2 regions of the Macrococcus equipercicus genome follow, and region 2 is predicted to be linked to the other one. Evidence: predicted binding sites of a transcription regulator. Region 2 holds the regulator's gene; the other holds the start of a gene.

Region 1 (8,523 bases), 920 kb from region 2:
ATGCTTTCAATACTTTTAAATCGGGATTAAATACCTTGTCAAAACAAGATTATGAGGAAAAGAAATCAATATGGTTCGCCTCTCTTATCGCCAATCAGTAAAAATCTTGCTATAATAGATAGGAATTAGAATGAAAGGGCGTAACCCAGTGACTCTAAATAATTTATATGACTCATTAACTCAAGTTATTCCGGCTGCACTGATTAAAGTGGACGAGCCATTAAAAAAATATACGTATACTAAAACCGGCGGTAATGCAGACTTCTATGTTTCACCTGTTCGTTATGAAGATGTCAGTGCTGTCATGAAACTTGCACAGGACTATGACGTTCCTGTCACTTTCCTGGGAAACGGTTCGAATATCATTATCAGAGATGGTGGTATTCGGGGAATCGTGCTCAGTCTGCTGAATTTAAAGGATATCCAGGTCGAATACAATCAGATTATCGCCGGCAGCGGAGCCGCTATTATCGATGTATCAACAACAGCACGTGACCATCATCTGACCGGGCTTGAATTTGCCTGCGGTATTCCCGGCTCTGTCGGCGGTGCTATATTCATGAATGCCGGTGCTTATGGCGGAGAGATCAAGGACTGCATCGACCACGCTAAAGTCATCGATGAGAACGGAGAAATGTTCACGCTTGATAAGGAGGCACTGGCTCTCGATTACCGGACAAGTGCTATCCAGAAACGCCATCTTGTCGTTCTGGAAGCGACCTTCAACCTGGAACGCGGGGATGTCAATCTGATCCAGGCGAAGATGGCTGAGCTGACGCAGCGCCGGGAAGACAAACAGCCGCTTGAATACCCATCATGCGGCAGTGTGTTCAGAAGACCGCCGGGACATTTCGCCGGCCAGCTCATCCAGGAAGCAGGCCTGCAGGGTCATCGCATCGGCGGCGTCGAAGTCTCAAAGAAACATGCGGGCTTTATCGTCAATGTCGACCACGGGACAGCGACCGACTACGAAAACATGATCAGCCATGTCCGTGATACTGTTCTTGCTCATGCAGGTGTTGAACTGCAGCCTGAAGTGCGGATTATCGGTGAATATATATAATGAAAAAAAGCCCACAAGCGGGCTTTTTTTTCATTATATAGCGGTAACCCCGCCATCCACCACAAGTTCTGCGCCAGTCATAAATTGTGACTCATCGCTTGCCAGAAAGACGACTGCAGGTGCGACATCGTCAATTCGACCGATTCTTTTAAGCGGTGTCTTCTCCACGTACCAGTCATGGCGCTGTTCGTTCTCCAGCTGATCTTTAATCATATTTGTCTCAATAAAGCCAGGCAGCACTACATTGACCCGGACATTATACTTCGCGAAATCACCGGCTGCTGATTTAGTCATTGATCGGACTGCCCCTTTAGAGGCACCGTACGGACTCAGGCCGAGGCCGATCATACTTGCAATGGATGACACATTGATGATGCTGCCTGCCTGCTGCTCTTTCATGACAAGAATTACTGTTCTCATACCAAGATAAGTCCCCCATACATTCGTGTCCATCACACGATGGAATTCATCGATGGTCGTGTGATGATAGGACTCCACATTGCCGATGATCCCTGCATTATTGATCAGCACATCAATGCGGCCGAAGTGCTCCTTTACTTCCGTGACAATACGCTGCCAGTCAATTTCTTTGGAAATATCATGAATCATCGTCATATGGTCTTTATCTGACACGTCACGCAGTTCCGTCTCCAGTGTTTCCAGCGCCTGCACATTAACATCGGTCGCAATCACAATAGCCCCTTCTTCTGCACATAACAGCGCTTCTCTTCTGCCTTGTCCCCCTGCCGCTCCAGTAATCAGCACAACTTTTTCAGTTAAACGCATCCAACCATCCTCTCTTTTTCTTTATTGTATCGTGTATTAATGTACAAAAAAAGAGGAATGCCTCCTCTTATTTGCTGACGACGATATCTGCGTCAGGCATTGTATGCTGATTTTTAGCAGTCACATGACTGATAACCCTATATTTTCCTGGTTCGTTGAACGTGTAGTCAAGCGTATAAACACCGTCTTCTCCGTGTTCTACTTTTTCTTTGACAGATGACTTCGCATTGTTATCTTTAATAATCTCAAACATCACTTCATCTGCTTTATCGACGCTCTCTTTGCCGTAGGTGACTTTCGCTTTCAAGCTTATTTTATCACCTGCTGAGGCGCTCTTCGGTACAGTCAGTGCAACTTTAAGCGGCTCCAGTTTATCATTTGTCGCTGTCGAACCGTGTCCTGCATGACCTTGTTCATTGCTGCACGCAGTTAAAAATAATAAGGCGCCTGCTGTTAATAGAAATTTTTTCATAAGTCATCTCCTTTGAACATTATCTTCTTCTATTATGAAAATAACTGAGCTCATATACAATGACCAAATGATGACAATTTCTATTGAACCAGTAAAAAAGCCCTGACTGATAGTCAGGGCGATGAATACGATAGGACTTTACTACGCTTGCGCCACTTTCTCGTCATCGAAGATAAAGTCTTCATCTTTCAATGCTTCAACATTCAAGGCGATGACGTAGCCATCTCCTTTGACGCTGAAGAAGTCATGGTTTTTTGTACTTGTATTCAGCGCGTTCTCAATGATCGGATTGAAGCCGCGTTCTTCGAAGTACGGCTCAAAGCCGAGATTTGCCAGTGCTTTGTTGGCATTGTAAGCGACATAGTTCATCACATCATCAGTCAGCCCGATATTGTCATACAGCTTCTTCGTATAGCGCTCTTCATTTTCAAACAATGCAATCAGCAACTGATACATTTCCCGGTCCGCTTTCGTTTTCTCATCATCAGACAGCTCGTTACGCAGACTCTGTGCATCAAGACCTGTAAAGACCCCGTGAATGCTTTCATCAAGCAGAATTTTACGGATGATTTCACCTGATGTGGTCATGCGGCCCTGTCCTGCCAGATAAAGCGGATAGTAAAAGCCTGAGTAGAACAAGAATGATTCGAGGAACACACTTGCGACGCGTGCCATATACTGGTCATAGATCGATGCTTCCGGCTGCCATAATCTATGATAGCGCGCTAAAATAATATCGGATTTGAGTTTCAGTTCCGGCTGCTCCACGACCCAGACATCGAGCAGTTCATTTGTTTCCTGTGATGACAGCAGCGTCGTAAAAATATGTGAATAGCTTTTGGCATGAATCTGCTCCATCATCGCCATGAACGAGTAAACGGCCTTTTTGCGGAGGTCTTTTGTGTGCAGCATGATGAGCGGCATGCCGTCATCTGCCTGATGTGTGTCGAGACCGGTCAGTCCAGACAGCACTTTCTTGAATGTATCCTGTTCATCAGGCGTTAATTCTTTCCAGCTCGCAATATCTTTTGACACTTTGAATTCTGATTCCACCCACATTTGTGAAATGTTCTGACGCCAGAACATATTAGTCATGTCTTCCTGCGTGTTCCAGTTGACTGCTTTCATAGTAACCCTCTTTTCTTTAACTTATACCGCACAGCTCGTACATTCTTCTACACTTAACAGCTTGTTCCTTGTATAGTAAAGTGATTTCAATCCTTTATGATGCGCATACACATAAAGCCTTGATAATTCTCTCGTTGAAATCTCTGAATTGACGAACAGAATTGTTGAGATCCCTTGATCGACATGTTCCTGAATCGTCGCGATCAAATCAATCAGCTTCATCTGATTTGTCGTGAACGCTGATTTATAGAACCACATCGTTTCAGGCGATAAAAACGGCATCGGATAGAATGTTTCAGCGTTGCCGTATGTTCGTCGCTCAATCTGGTCAACTATCGGCATCACTGAACTTGTCGCATTCTGCACATAGGAAATACTCTGTGTCGGTGCGATGGCAAGGCGGTACGCATGGAACAGTCCATGCTGTTTCACCTGGTCACGCAGTTCAGCCCAGTCCGCTTCAGTCGGCACTTTAATACCATCGAATAATGCACTCACTTTCTCGAACTTCGGTGCATAGCTGTTTGACACATATTTATCAAAGTATGTCCCTGACGCATAGTCAGACTTTTCAAAGTCAGCGTAACATTCGCCGCGTTCTTTAGCGATCTCCATCGAACGTTCAATCGAATAGAAGTTCATCATCATGAAGAATGTATTGGCGAAATCTTTTGCTTCTTCTGATTCATAGGCAATCTTGTTTTTAGCGAGGAAGCCGTGGAGGTTCATCACACCGAGTCCTACAGAATGAAGTTCGCGATTCGCTTTAGCGACACCCGGCGCATTTTTGATATCTGCTTCGTCGCTCACCGTCGTCAGTGCATCCATTCCGATATGAACAGATTCTTTCACTTTTTTGGATTCCATCACATTGACAATATTCAACGACCCTAAGTTACATGAAATATCACGCTTAATGTCGTCTTCTGTACCGTAATCGTTGATGACCGATGTCTCCTGCAGCTGGAAAATCTCTGTGCAGAGGTTACTCATCTTGATCTGACCGATATTGCTGTTCGCATGCACTTTGTTGGCATTGTCTTTGAACATTAAATAAGGATAGCCTGACTGCAGCTGCGTCTGTGCAATAGTATTCAGCATTTCACGCGCGTCTTTTGATTTTTTGATAATATTCGGATTTTCGACGAGCTGGTCATACATTTCATCCAGATTGATGTCATCCAGTGTCTGACCGTATTCCTGCTCGACTGTATGCGGTGCAAACATAAAGAAGTCTTTACCATCACGTGCCAGCTCAAAGAATTTTGATGGCACAATCAGGCCGGTAGAAATCGTAGAAAGACGCAGGTCTTCATCGGCATTCACTTTTTTAGTATCAAGGAATTCAAGGACGTCATAGTGGAAGATATTCAAGTACACGGCACCAGCACCGGGACGCTGACCGAGCTGATCGGCATAACCGAACCCGCCTTCCAGTGCTTTAGCGACCGGCAGCACACCTTTTGCGACACCTTTAATGCCTTTAATCGCTTCCCCGCGGGCACGCAGCTTCGATAAGTTGATCGCGACGCCGCCACCAATCTTAGACAGCTGCTTCGCTGTGGAATCGATGTAGTTGATGGAGTTCAGACTGTCGTCAACTTCCAGCAGGAAACAAGAGACAAGTTCACCGCGGCGGGCACGGCCGGCATTCAGAAACGTCGGTGTCGCCGGCTGATAACGCTGCTCAACCATCGCATTGACCAGTTCCATCGCCTGTGCTTTATCACCTTTCGCTAAATACAGGCTGACGATGATCACATGCTGCTTGTAATCCTCCAAGTACTGCTTTTTATCATTAGTCTTCATCGCATAATCTTTGAAGAACTTACTTGCTGACATATAACTTGCAAAAGTAAAAGGCAGCGTTTCAGTGTAGTTGATAATATCCAGCAAGTCTTCTTCAGTGTACTGTTCGAACAAATTGTAGTAGAAGTTGTTATCTACAAGATAATGCAGGCGTTCCAGCGGAGAATCAAAATGAATCGTCTTATCGTTCACTTCTTCGAGGTAGACAAGCAGAGCCTCCTGATCTTTAGCAAGATCAAAGAATCCATCTTCACGGCGTTTTGTCACCTGGTTGTTCAGTTCAATATGATTGTACTTTTTTTCGTCTAGAATCTTCATCTAAATCCGCCACCTTTTTCTTGAATAGTATAGAATCCCCTTCATTGCCATGCAGCTCGAACTTCATGAGCAGCGGTACGTTGTACTGCGCTGCTATCGTATCACCGGCCCGGGCAAAGTTTTGGCCGAAATTTTTGTTGCCGCTTGCAGCAACGCCCCTCAAATACGAATGATGCTTCATTAAAAAATCAGCAACCGGCTGCGGTACTTCTCCGAAACCAAATGTTCCTGTCACTAAAATATAAGGTTCACAGACATCGCCGACGTCAGTCAGAGGGACTGCATCGACGCCTGCTCTATTGAGAAACCTTGTAATATTTCCTGTTAATGAGTAATAAATAATCTTCATAGTCATCACTCCGATATGTATCACACACTTTTGCGGCTAATACAATGAATAACACTATATATAGTGTTAGCTATCAAATACAACCACAATATATACGAAGTATTATAGCACGTTTGTTCCCCGTTTCAATCTATCATAACCTAAATTTTATAAATTATTAGGCTTGACTTTCTATAATTTTCGTCAATCCATTGCCCCATGTGACTTTGCAAATTTCATTAAATTTTTGTGACTTCAGAAAATATATTTACTCTGAGAGTTTCTCGTTTCAATCTAATATTTCTAGTTTAGCCGAAAGTTTTTGTGATAGAATAAGAGGTAAATTTTCTGAAACTGTAAGTATAAGGAGAAAACTATGAATAATCAACAGAAGGGCATCATGTGGCTGCTGATCGCCTCGCTCGGTTTCAGTCTGATGGGAGCATTTGTCAAACTGTCCGGTGAGCTGCCGGTCATGCAGAAGTCGCTATTCCGCAACTTAGTCGGCATGATTATTCCGCTGTATTTTGTCATCAAGCATCATGAACGTCTGTTTGGCAGCCTGAACAATCAGCCGCTGCTTATGGCGAGAAGTATATTCGGGCTTGTCGGCGTGCTCCTGAACTACTATACGATTGACCGCATGTTACTTAGTGATGCGGATATGCTGAATAAACTGAGTCCTTTCTTTACCATTATATTATGCGCTGTATTTCTGAAGGAACGCATTCAGAAGTATCAGGCGGCGGCTATCATTGTCGCGTTTGCCGGGACACTGTTCATCATTAAACCGACTTTTTCCAGCGATATTTCAGTTTCTTTCATCGGAATACTCGGGGCGCTGTTTGCCGGCCTTGCTTATACGACGCTTAGAGTGCTCGGTCCTAAAGAGAAATTTTATACGACAGTCTTTTATTTTTCATTTTTTTCAACTATCGTACTAGTGCCGTTTGTCATCACTCATTATGAACCGATGACGATGACACAGCTTGTTTATTTGCTGCTGTCAGGTATCTTTGCGACTATGGGGCAGTTCGGCATTACAATCGCCTATCAGTTTGCACCGGCGAAAGATATTTCCATCTTTTTCTATGCAACCGTATTGTTCAGTGCTCTTATTGGATTTCTTATGTTCCACCAGCATCCGGATATCTTCAGCTATATCGGTTATATCATTATTTTCAGTGCGAGTTACTACATGTTTCAGAAAACAAAAACTAAAGGAGACTTATCATGACAGGAAGAACAAACGACGAACTAAAAGATATTACATTGCTCGGCAATCAGAATAACGTCTATGAATACAGTTACGATCCGGATGTCCTAGAATCATTTGATAATAAACATCAAGGACGTGACTACTTTGTTAAATTCAACTGCCCGGAATTCACCAGTCTCTGCCCGATTACCGGCCAGCCTGACTTTGCGACGATTTACATCAGCTACATCCCAAACGTTAAGATGGTCGAATCTAAATCATTGAAGCTTTATTTATTCAGCTTCAGAAACCACGGTGACTTCCATGAGGACTGCATGAATATCATCATGAATGATCTGATTAAGTTAATGGACCCCCACTATATCGAAGTATGGGGTAAATTCACACCGCGCGGCGGAATTTCCATCGACCCTTATACGAACTACGGCAGGCCTGACACGAAATACGAGGAGATGGCTTCCTACCGACTGATGAATCACGACCTCTATCCGGAAACGATTACAAACCGGTAATATTACTCTTAAACGAAGTTGTCTAAAAAATCTAAAAAGAGTAGAATAGTTACGTTGTTACTTATTTAATTGAAAAGAGGTATTATCATGTCAGCTCGTCACACGCGTGAGGAAGTCGTCAACAGTATGCCGAGAACCGGCTTCTTCGGACATCCAAGAGGACTTATCACTTTAATGCTTACAGAATTCTGGGAGCGCTTCAGCTATTACGGCATGAAAGCCATTCTCGTCTTCTATCTTTATTACAGCGTCGCTAAAGGCGGTTTCGGAATTGAGGAAGGTTTTGCGCTTCAAATCGTTTCAATTTACGGTGCATTAATTTATATGAGCGGTATTATCGGCGGCTGGATTGCTGACCGGTTACTTGGTACAAGACATTCAATCACTATCGGTGCCGTGCTGATTATGATCGGTCATATTCTGCTGTCACTGCCGAATAACTTTACACTGATGCTCGTCGCCCTGTTATTCATTATATTGGGGACCGGGTTGCTGAAACCTAATATTTCATCAACAGTCGGAGAGCTCTATCATAAGAATGACAGTCGTGTTGATGCAGCCTTCACTTTATTCGTTATGTCTATTAACCTCGGTGCTTTTCTGGCGCCGCTTGTCGTCGGTTCATTGCAGATGAACATCGGTTTCCATGCCGGCTTTGCGGCAGCAGCAATTGGTATGTTCTTCAGCCTTATTGCTTTTGTCATCATGTCAAAGCGCTCACTTGGTCTTGCCGGACTAGATGTACCGAATCCGATTACACCGGAAGAACGCAAGAAGACCATCACATACCTGCTTGTTATCGTTCTGGTCTTTGCGCTTTACTTCGTCTACCTGGCATGGCGCGGACAGCTTGATCTGCCGCACTTCGCCAATATGATTACATTTCTC
Region 2 (8,523 bases):
CGGACATTCATACGAAGACCGCGATGGAAGTGTTTGGTGTCGCAAAAGATGACGTGACAGCGAACATGAGACGTCAGGCGAAGGCGGTTAACTTTGGCATCGTCTACGGCATTAGTGACTACGGTCTGAGCCAGTCACTCGGCATCACAAGAAAAGCGGCGCAGAAGTTCATCGATGATTATCTGGCGAGCTTTCCGGATGTCAAGCAGTATATGGATGACATCATTCAGCAGGCGAAGCAGGACGGCTATGTGGCAACATTGATGAAACGCCGCCGTTATATCCCGGATATTTCATCCCGCAATTTCAATTTACGTGGATTCGCAGAGCGGACAGCGATGAATACACCGATTCAGGGCAGTGCTGCAGATATTATTAAGCTTGCGATGGTGAATTACGACAAGGCAGTACAAGACACTGATTTCAGCGCGGAATTACTGCTGCAGGTGCACGATGAACTGATCTTTGAAGTGCCGGAGGAAGAAGTCGAGGCGTTCAGTTTATTTGTCAAAGATATTATGGAGCATGCGCTGAAGCTTGATGTGCCGCTGCTCGTCGAATCCGACTACGGCAAGTCGTGGTATGATGCGAAGTAGCAGGAGAACTGAAGCGGTAGACGAGATGACAAGAGAAAGTTAAAGCAGGAGGAAGCTATGCCTGAATTACCGGAAGTTGAACATGTCAAACGCGGACTTAGTCCGAAGATTTTAGGAGAGATCATTACCGGCGTCACGTTCTCTGACAAAGTTACAGCAGGGAAAGCCGCGGGTAAACAGACGATTATTAAAGGGATAGACCTTAAGACATTTGAAGGAAAGATTATCGGCAGTACGATCAAGGCATTAGACCGCCGCAGCAAGTACTTGATATTCACGCTTGAGAACGAACTGCATGAACATTACATCATCAGTCATCTTGGTATGTCGGGCGCCTATTTTGTCGTCGACAGGCTTGAGGACATCGGGGTGCCGAACTATATCAATCACTGGCATGTCGCTATTCACCTGCAGTCGGGTAAGCAGCTGATCTACAGCGACATCAGACGGTTCGGCGAGCTGCGCTACATCGAACGGCTGGAATCAGCGGCGCAGATCATGGCGATTGCCCCTGAGCCGTTCGACGACGAGGCGCCGGCCTATTATTTGGATCAGCTGACAGCGCCGAAGTGGCAGGAGAAGACCATCAAAGAAGCAATCATGAACCATTCAGTCGTCAGCGGCTGCGGCAATATTTATGCATGTGAAGCACTTCATCTGTCCAGGATCAATCCGAATCATAAAGTGAAGCGGCTCAGCAAGGCGAAGCGGACTGAGCTGTTTGAGGCCATCGTCCATGTATTGAACGAAGGGATCAAATACGGTGGATCCTCAATATCAAGCTACCGTAACGTAGAAGGCAAGGAAGGCTTTATGCAGACACGATTCAATATATACGGCCGTAAAACATGTGGTACTTGCGGCGGCCCGGTCACAGCGAAAGTGATCGCCACACGGAACACGCATTACTGCACACATTGTCAGAAGTAGGTGAAGAGATGAAAGTGATAGGATTGACAGGCGGCATTGCGAGCGGCAAGTCCACAGTGTCCGAATTACTGAGAGGTTACGGTTTCGCGGTCGTCGATGCAGATGTCGCGAGCAGGACGGCTGTCGCTGCCGGCTCTGACGGGCTGCAGGAAGTCATCGCGGTGTTCGGCGGGGAAGCAGTAATCGACGGTGAAATGAACCGGCCGTATATCGGTCAGCTCGTCTTCAATGATCCGGAGAAACGTGCTGCCTTAAACAGCATTATTCATCCGCGGGTCAGAGAGATCATGGCACTTGAGAAGCGTGCTGCACTGCAGAACGGCCGGCACGTCGTTATGGATATCCCGCTGCTCTATGAAAATAAACTGGAAGCGACAGTCGATGAAGCATGGGTCGTCTACGTACCGGAGCATCTTCAGCTGGAACGGCTGATGAAGCGCAACGATATGACTCAGGAGGCAGCAGCTGCAAGAATCGCTTCTCAGCTCGCTATCGAGGAGAAGAAAGCCCGTGCAGATGTGGTCATTGACAACAGCGGTGACTTGCAGACGCTTGAACAGCACGTCAAAAAAGCTGTAGAACAGTTTTTTGAAAGAAACGAAAAAAAATAGCGGAAACCGCTTCCATCATACTTATATTGTGTTATACTATTGTAAGCAAATAGTATAACACAATAAGGGGAAGATGACATGACGACAAGAGTGGCAATTAATGGTTTAGGTAGAATCGGTAGAATGGTATTTCGTGCTGCGGCATTAAATAACGAACTGGAGATCGTAGCTATCAATGCAAGCTATCCGCCTGAGACACTTGCCCACCTCGTGAAGTATGATACAACGCATGGTAAATATGAGCTCGAAGTAGAGCCGGTTGACAACGGCCTGAAAGTAGACGGTAAGGAGATCAAGCTCGTGTCTGAGCGAAATCCTGAACGATTACCATGGAAAGAATTAAACATCGACATCGTAATTGAAGCGACAGGCAAATTCAATGATGCAGAGAAAGCAGCGGCACATTTAACAGCCGGCGCTAAAAAAGTACTGCTGACAGCGCCGGGTAAAGGCAATGTGCAGACCATCGTCCGCGGCGTCAACTGCAAGAAGCTGGATGTTGAAACGTTCGACGTCATCTCTAATGCGTCATGTACAACAAACTGTCTCGCACCAGTCGCTAAAGTACTGAATGAAAAGTTCGGGATTGAAAACGGTCTGATGACGACGGTTCACGCCTATACTAATGACCAGAAAAACCTGGATAATCCGCATAAAGACCTGCGCCGTGCACGTGCGTGCGCACAGAGCATCATTCCGACATCAACAGGTGCAGCGAAAGCATTGTCATTAGTGCTTCCGGAATTAGAAGGCAAGCTGCACGGCATGGCTTTACGTGTACCGACAACAAATGTATCATTAGTTGACCTTGTCGTTGACTTGAAGCAGGACGTGACTGTTGAAGAAGTGAACAATGCCTTCAAAGAAGCAGGCGAAGGACCGCTTAAAGGCATCCTTGATATTACATTCGAGCCTTTAGTGAGCGTGGACTTCAACACAAACCCTATGTCATCAATCGTAGACGGCCTGTCAACTATCGTCATGGGCGGCCGCAAAGTGAAAGTACTCGCATGGTATGATAATGAGTGGGGCTACTCAACACGCGTCGTTGAACTGGCATCATTGATGGGTGAGGCATTGAATGCAGCATCAGAGGATCTAGTAGAAGCATAATAATGAGGCTGATTGACAGCGCAGGAATCCTGACCAGGATTCCTGTTTTATGTTGGAGCGGGATGACAGAAACTGAATAGTTGCATCAGCAGTCATTTAATGATATATTATTTATACCAAGTATAAATAATATATCGAAGGATGGTCAACTACATGCAAGCATTAACAGGAATACACCATGTGACAGCAATAACAAGCAGTGCCGAGAAAATCTACCGGTTCTTCAACGATATTTTAGGGATGCGCCTTGTCAAAAAGACAGTCAATCAAGATGATATTCAGACGTATCATCTGTTCTTTGCCGATGATCAAGGAAACGCAGGGACGGATATGACATTCTTTGACTTTGCGGGTATACCACAGGGCGTCCACGGCACAAATGAAATTTCACGGACATCGTTCCGGGTGCCGGATGATGAAGCAGTCGATTACTACTTAAAGCGGTTTGAAACGTTTGACGTCAAGCACGAAGGAATTAAAGAGCAGTTTGGCCGCAAAGTGCTGCCTTTTGAAGATTTTGACGGTCAGCGCTATCAGATTATTTCGGATGAGCATGACCGCGGCACAGCTCCCGGTGAGCCGTGGAAAAATGGGCCGGTACCTGAGCGCTACGGTATTTACGGTTTAGGGCCGGTCATTATAGCAGTCAGCCAGTTCACGGCTTTCAAAGCAGCTTTTGAGCAGGTCTATTTATTTGAGGAGACGGCGAGTGAAGGTCAGGCGCATCTCTTTGAGACAGCTGAGGGCGGGAACGGTGCATCGGTTATCATCATTGATGACGCAGAGAGCAGCTCTGCTCAGCAGGGCTATGGTACGGTTCACCATGTCGCATTTAGAGTGCCGGATGAAGCCGGTCTGAATGAATGGATCGACAGACTGCAGGAATTTGGTCTGCCGAACTCAGGCTATGTGGACCGCTTCTTCTTCAAATCGCTGTATGCAAGACTCGCGGCACCTTTATTATTTGAGATTGCGACGGACGGCCCCGGCTTCATGGGTGACGAACCGTACGAAACGCTTGGTGAGAAACTGTCGCTGCCACCGTTTCTTGAATCACAACGCGCAGTGATTGAAGCGCAGGTCAGACCGATTGATACAGTGAGAAGCGTGAAAGGGAGATGACGCATATGAATCATATCATGAACAAGGGAACAACGGATAACACATTGCTGCTGCTGCACGGCACAGGCGGCAATGTGTATGATCTACTGCCTCTCGCCGCATTGATTGACCCGGCTGCCAATGTCCTCAGTGTCAGAGGGAATGTCAGTGAAAACGGCATGCCGAGATTTTTCAGAAGGCTCGCTGAAGGTGTGTTTGATGAAGAAGATTTAGTGGAGCGGACGCATGAACTGAAGGCGTTCATCGATGAAGCAGCAGAGGCAAACGACTTGAAGCGGGATAAAGTCATAGCGGTCGGCTATTCCAATGGTGCAAATATTGCAGCAAGTCTCTTGTATCATGACCAGGAGGCATTAAGTCATGCGATTTTGTTTCATCCGATGGTGCCGCTCCGTAACATCGAGCTGCCGGACTTGTCGGGCATCCATGTCTTCATTGGTGCAGGGACAAACGACCCCATCTGTACGCCGGAGCAGACTGAAGAGCTGGCAGAAGCGTTAAGAACAGCAGGAGCGGCAGTGGAATTATTCTGGCATCACCACGGCCATTCTTTGACTCAGGAAGAAGTGCGGCGGGCGGCAGCGTGGTATCAGCAGCTGTAAAGACAAACAGAACATAGGTATGACAAAATAAACCATCCGGCTTAATCTGGCGGATGGTTTTTTCTGTGCTTGTTCAGTCCCGATGAGCTTAGCAGTGCATAGCGGCGATTCCTTCTAACAGAGATTCTATGGCACACCTCTTTACGGATGTTTTAGTTTGAGCGGCACGTCTGTTAATGTGTCAACGACGGTCTGTGCCATAATGTCATAGCCGAGCACATGCGGATGCAGGCCGTCGTCTGAGAGCTCCGGATTGAGACAGTCGACGTCACCGGTCAGTGTCATACGCGAGTAATAGTCGATATATGGAATACGTTGACGCTGTGCGAACTGCTGTAACTCGTCATTGATGCGCTTGATTGTTGCAGCCCGCAGCTCGAATGACTTCAAGTGCCTGCGGTTGGTCGCTGTCACAGAAGTGATGGCCATCGGAATGTGCTGTGTCTCTGCCATGCTGACCATGTCTTTAATATCCTGTGTAATCTGCAGCACGAGCTGGTCGCTTGTTTCCTGGTCGAGCTGCTGGTCGAGGTCCTTCGTGTTGTTCACCCCGATGGAGAGGATGATGTAGTCCGGCTTCAGCTGCAGGGCATCTGCCTGAAAGCGGCGCTTCAAGTACATCGACCGGTCGTTGGAAATACCGCGGTTGATGATCCGTTTGCCGTTAGTCAGTTCAAAGTAGCTGTCAAGGTCCCAGTAGGCGGTGATGGAGTCGCCGATGAACAGCACGCCGACCGGGTCGTTATGATAGAGCAGTGCCTCATTTCTTCTGTTGAATTTATCCCGCTCTTTGTTGACGGGGTTGCCTTCTTCAAATTTCTCAAGTTCCAGTAGTTCAGGTCTCATATGGATGCCTCCTTGGTCATTTATACCCCGTTTAATGTTGTTATAACGGTTTTTAACTGTTCGTGAATCATGTATAATAAGATGATAACAATGAATGAGGTGAATGTCTTGAGATGTCCGAAATGCAGTTATAATCAGTCCAAAGTTGTGGATTCCAGACATGCAGATGACTTGACCGCTATTAGACGGCGCCGTGAGTGCGAGCAGTGTGGTGCACGGTTCACGACGTTTGAACGGATTGAACTCGCGCCTTTGATTGTCGTCAAGAAAGACGGCACAAGACAGGCATTCAACCGTGACAAAGTGCTCGGCGGCCTTGTCAGAGCGAGCGAAAAGCGGCCGGTTGCGTTTGACGACCTGGAAAAAATCACGAACGAAATTGAATTTCAGCTGCGTGAAAGCGGGAAGAACGAAATATCTTCTGTCGATATCGGGGAACGGGTCATGGATGAGCTGATGAAGCTTGACCAAGTATCTTATGTTCGTTTCGCATCGGTTTACAAGGAGTTCAAAGATGTGGATCAGCTGCTGAGCACTATGCAGGGGATATTAAATGATAAAGACAAGAAGTAGGTGTTGATGTGCATTATTTTTCCGGGTTAAGACCGGCTGATTCATTTATCGTCCATACAAACTATGTGCAGTCACCGCTGTCAGAAGATGTGCTGAAGCGGCTGTACATTCCGCTGATCGGCCTTGAAAGTATAGCGGTCTATCAGTATTTAAGCCAGTTCATCAATGGACGGCAAGTGTCAGAACCGGAGACCCATTATTTAATATTGAACGAACTGAAGATGAACTTAAGCCATTTTGAACAGCTGCGTGAACGGCTGGAAGCTATCGGGCTGCTGAAGACGTTTTTGAAGACCGGGGAAGCGCAGTGCTTTGTCTATAAGCTGATCAGCCCGGTCATGCCTGCCCAGTTTTTCAACGATCCGATGCTGTCGGTCTTTCTGTTTCAAGTCGTCGGCAAAGAGCGGTTCCACCAGCTGAAAAAGCATTTCTGCACGGATACGATCGACTTAACGGATTACCGCGATGTCTCCAAAAACTACATGGATGTCTTCGGGACACCGAAAGAGCCGGATGCCGGGATTTTCAAAGGCAATGAGACGATCATCAAGACGAATGACTCATTAGGCATCCCGGTCCATCAGCAGACGTTCGACTTCGACCTGCTCGAAATGCTGCTCAACCAGAATCTGATTACGCGGGAACAGCTGCCGAAAGCAACGCGTGATTTAATCACCCAGCTGTCTGTGCTGTATGATATCGCGCCGACAGAGATGCGGCGCATCATTCTCCGCTCGTTAAGCGCCGACCAGACGATTTCCCATGAAGAACTGCGGAAAAACGCCCGTGATTTCTATCAGCTGGAGCACGAAGGCAACCTGCCTGCGCTCACTGAAGCACGGCAGCCTGATGAAGTAGAGGATAAGACACAGCTGTCATGGTTTGAGATGATGGACACGACAAGTCCGGTCGCGATGCTCGCATCGACCAGCAAGTCGGAGCCGACAGCTAGACAGAAGCGCATGATCGAGTCGATCGTGGAACGGGAGAAGCTGCCGTTTGGTGTCATCAATATTTTGCTGCAGTATGTGATGTTTACTCATGATATGCAGCTGCCGCAAAGTTACATCGAAGAAATTGCCTCGAACTGGAAGAAGCTGAAGTTCGAATCAAGCAGGCAGGCGTACGATCATGTGAAGAAGCTGCAGAAACAGCAGGCGGAACGTCAATCAGAGCAGAAGCCGAGACGCACGCGCCCGTCGTATGAGAAGACGCCGGCCTGGGTCAGTCAGATGAAAGAAGGAAGTGCACCGGTCGCAGTAGAGACAGACCAGGCGCTTGAAGCAGAGAAGCGCAAGCTGGAAGAAGAACTGAAAAACTTCTGGAAGGAGGATGAACGATGAAGCCATTCAGCGCATTTTTAAGAGACAATCCGGGTATCGAAGCACGTATTGCAAAAGTGAAAGAGGAGACGCTGAACCATGCGGAAATCAGAGCGTTTCTAATGGAGCATCCGGACGTGACGGACGAGATGATCGATAAGGACTTATCAATCCTTCAGGAATATAAGGACCAGTCCAAAATGTGCGACCGCTGTGAGAGCTATGGCACGTGCATCAACTTCGTCAAAGGTCATACGCCTGTTCTTTATGTCGAAGACAAGCGTATCAGAATCGCTTATACACCATGTCCGAACAAGAAAGTCCACGAAGAAGAAGTGAAGATGAAGGAATATGTGACAGCGATGCACGTCCCTTATGAAATATTGAACGCCAAAATCAATGCGGTCGACCTTGAGACGACTGAACGGCTGAACATCGTCAGACAGGCGATGCAGATCTGCAACGATATCGCGGCAGGCAGGCCCGCGAAAGGCATGTATATCCACGGCAGCTTCGGCACCGGCAAGTCTTTCATTCTAGGAGCGATAGCCAACCAGCTGAAAGAGAAGCATGTGTATACGACAATCTTCTACGTGCCTGAATTCATCCGCGAGCTGAAATCAGGCTTCAGTGACAATACATTTGAGCAGAAGCTTGACCGTGTCAGAAAAAGCCCGGTGCTCATGCTCGATGACATCGGCGCGGAAGATTTGACGCCGTGGGTCCGCGATGAAGTGCTCGGCCCGCTGCTGCATCACCGTATGATGAACCAGCTGCCGACGTTCTTTTCGTCGAACTTCAACCTGGA

Evidence for each region. Region 2 encodes NrdR, which represses ribonucleotide reductase genes. Its sites were predicted from a motif close to AACACNATATATNGTGTT; they were not measured.
Region 1: nrdI (class Ib ribonucleoside-diphosphate reductase assembly flavoprotein NrdI) is a predicted target of NrdR. The motif match lies at 5,976-5,993, and genes of this name have one in related genera.

Annotation. Positions count from the first base shown of each region.
Region 1 is NZ_CP073809.1:536,796-545,318, reverse strand. It holds gene KFV11_RS02860 (GrpB family protein) at 1-101, shown strand, start outside; gene murB (UDP-N-acetylmuramate dehydrogenase) at 131-1,063, shown strand; gene KFV11_RS02850 (SDR family NAD(P)-dependent oxidoreductase) at 1,097-1,849, opposite strand; gene KFV11_RS02845 (FixH family protein) at 1,917-2,321, opposite strand; gene nrdF (class 1b ribonucleoside-diphosphate reductase subunit beta) at 2,463-3,449, opposite strand; gene nrdE (class 1b ribonucleoside-diphosphate reductase subunit alpha) at 3,471-5,576, opposite strand; gene nrdI (class Ib ribonucleoside-diphosphate reductase assembly flavoprotein NrdI) at 5,539-5,925, opposite strand; gene KFV11_RS02825 (DMT family transporter) at 6,281-7,141, shown strand; gene queF (preQ(1) synthase) at 7,138-7,635, shown strand; gene KFV11_RS02815 (peptide MFS transporter) at 7,723-8,523, shown strand, end outside.
Region 2 is NZ_CP073809.1:1,458,024-1,466,546, reverse strand. It holds gene polA (DNA polymerase I) at 1-596, shown strand, start outside; gene mutM (bifunctional DNA-formamidopyrimidine glycosylase/DNA-(apurinic or apyrimidinic site) lyase) at 654-1,526, shown strand; gene coaE (dephospho-CoA kinase) at 1,535-2,137, shown strand; gene KFV11_RS07620 (glyceraldehyde-3-phosphate dehydrogenase) at 2,216-3,250, shown strand; gene KFV11_RS07615 (ring-cleaving dioxygenase) at 3,404-4,372, shown strand; gene KFV11_RS07610 (alpha/beta hydrolase) at 4,378-4,974, shown strand; gene KFV11_RS07605 (GDSL-type esterase/lipase family protein) at 5,116-5,820, opposite strand; gene nrdR (transcriptional regulator NrdR) at 5,929-6,393, shown strand; gene dnaB (replicative helicase loading/DNA remodeling protein DnaB) at 6,402-7,736, shown strand; gene dnaI (primosomal protein DnaI) at 7,733-8,523, shown strand, end outside.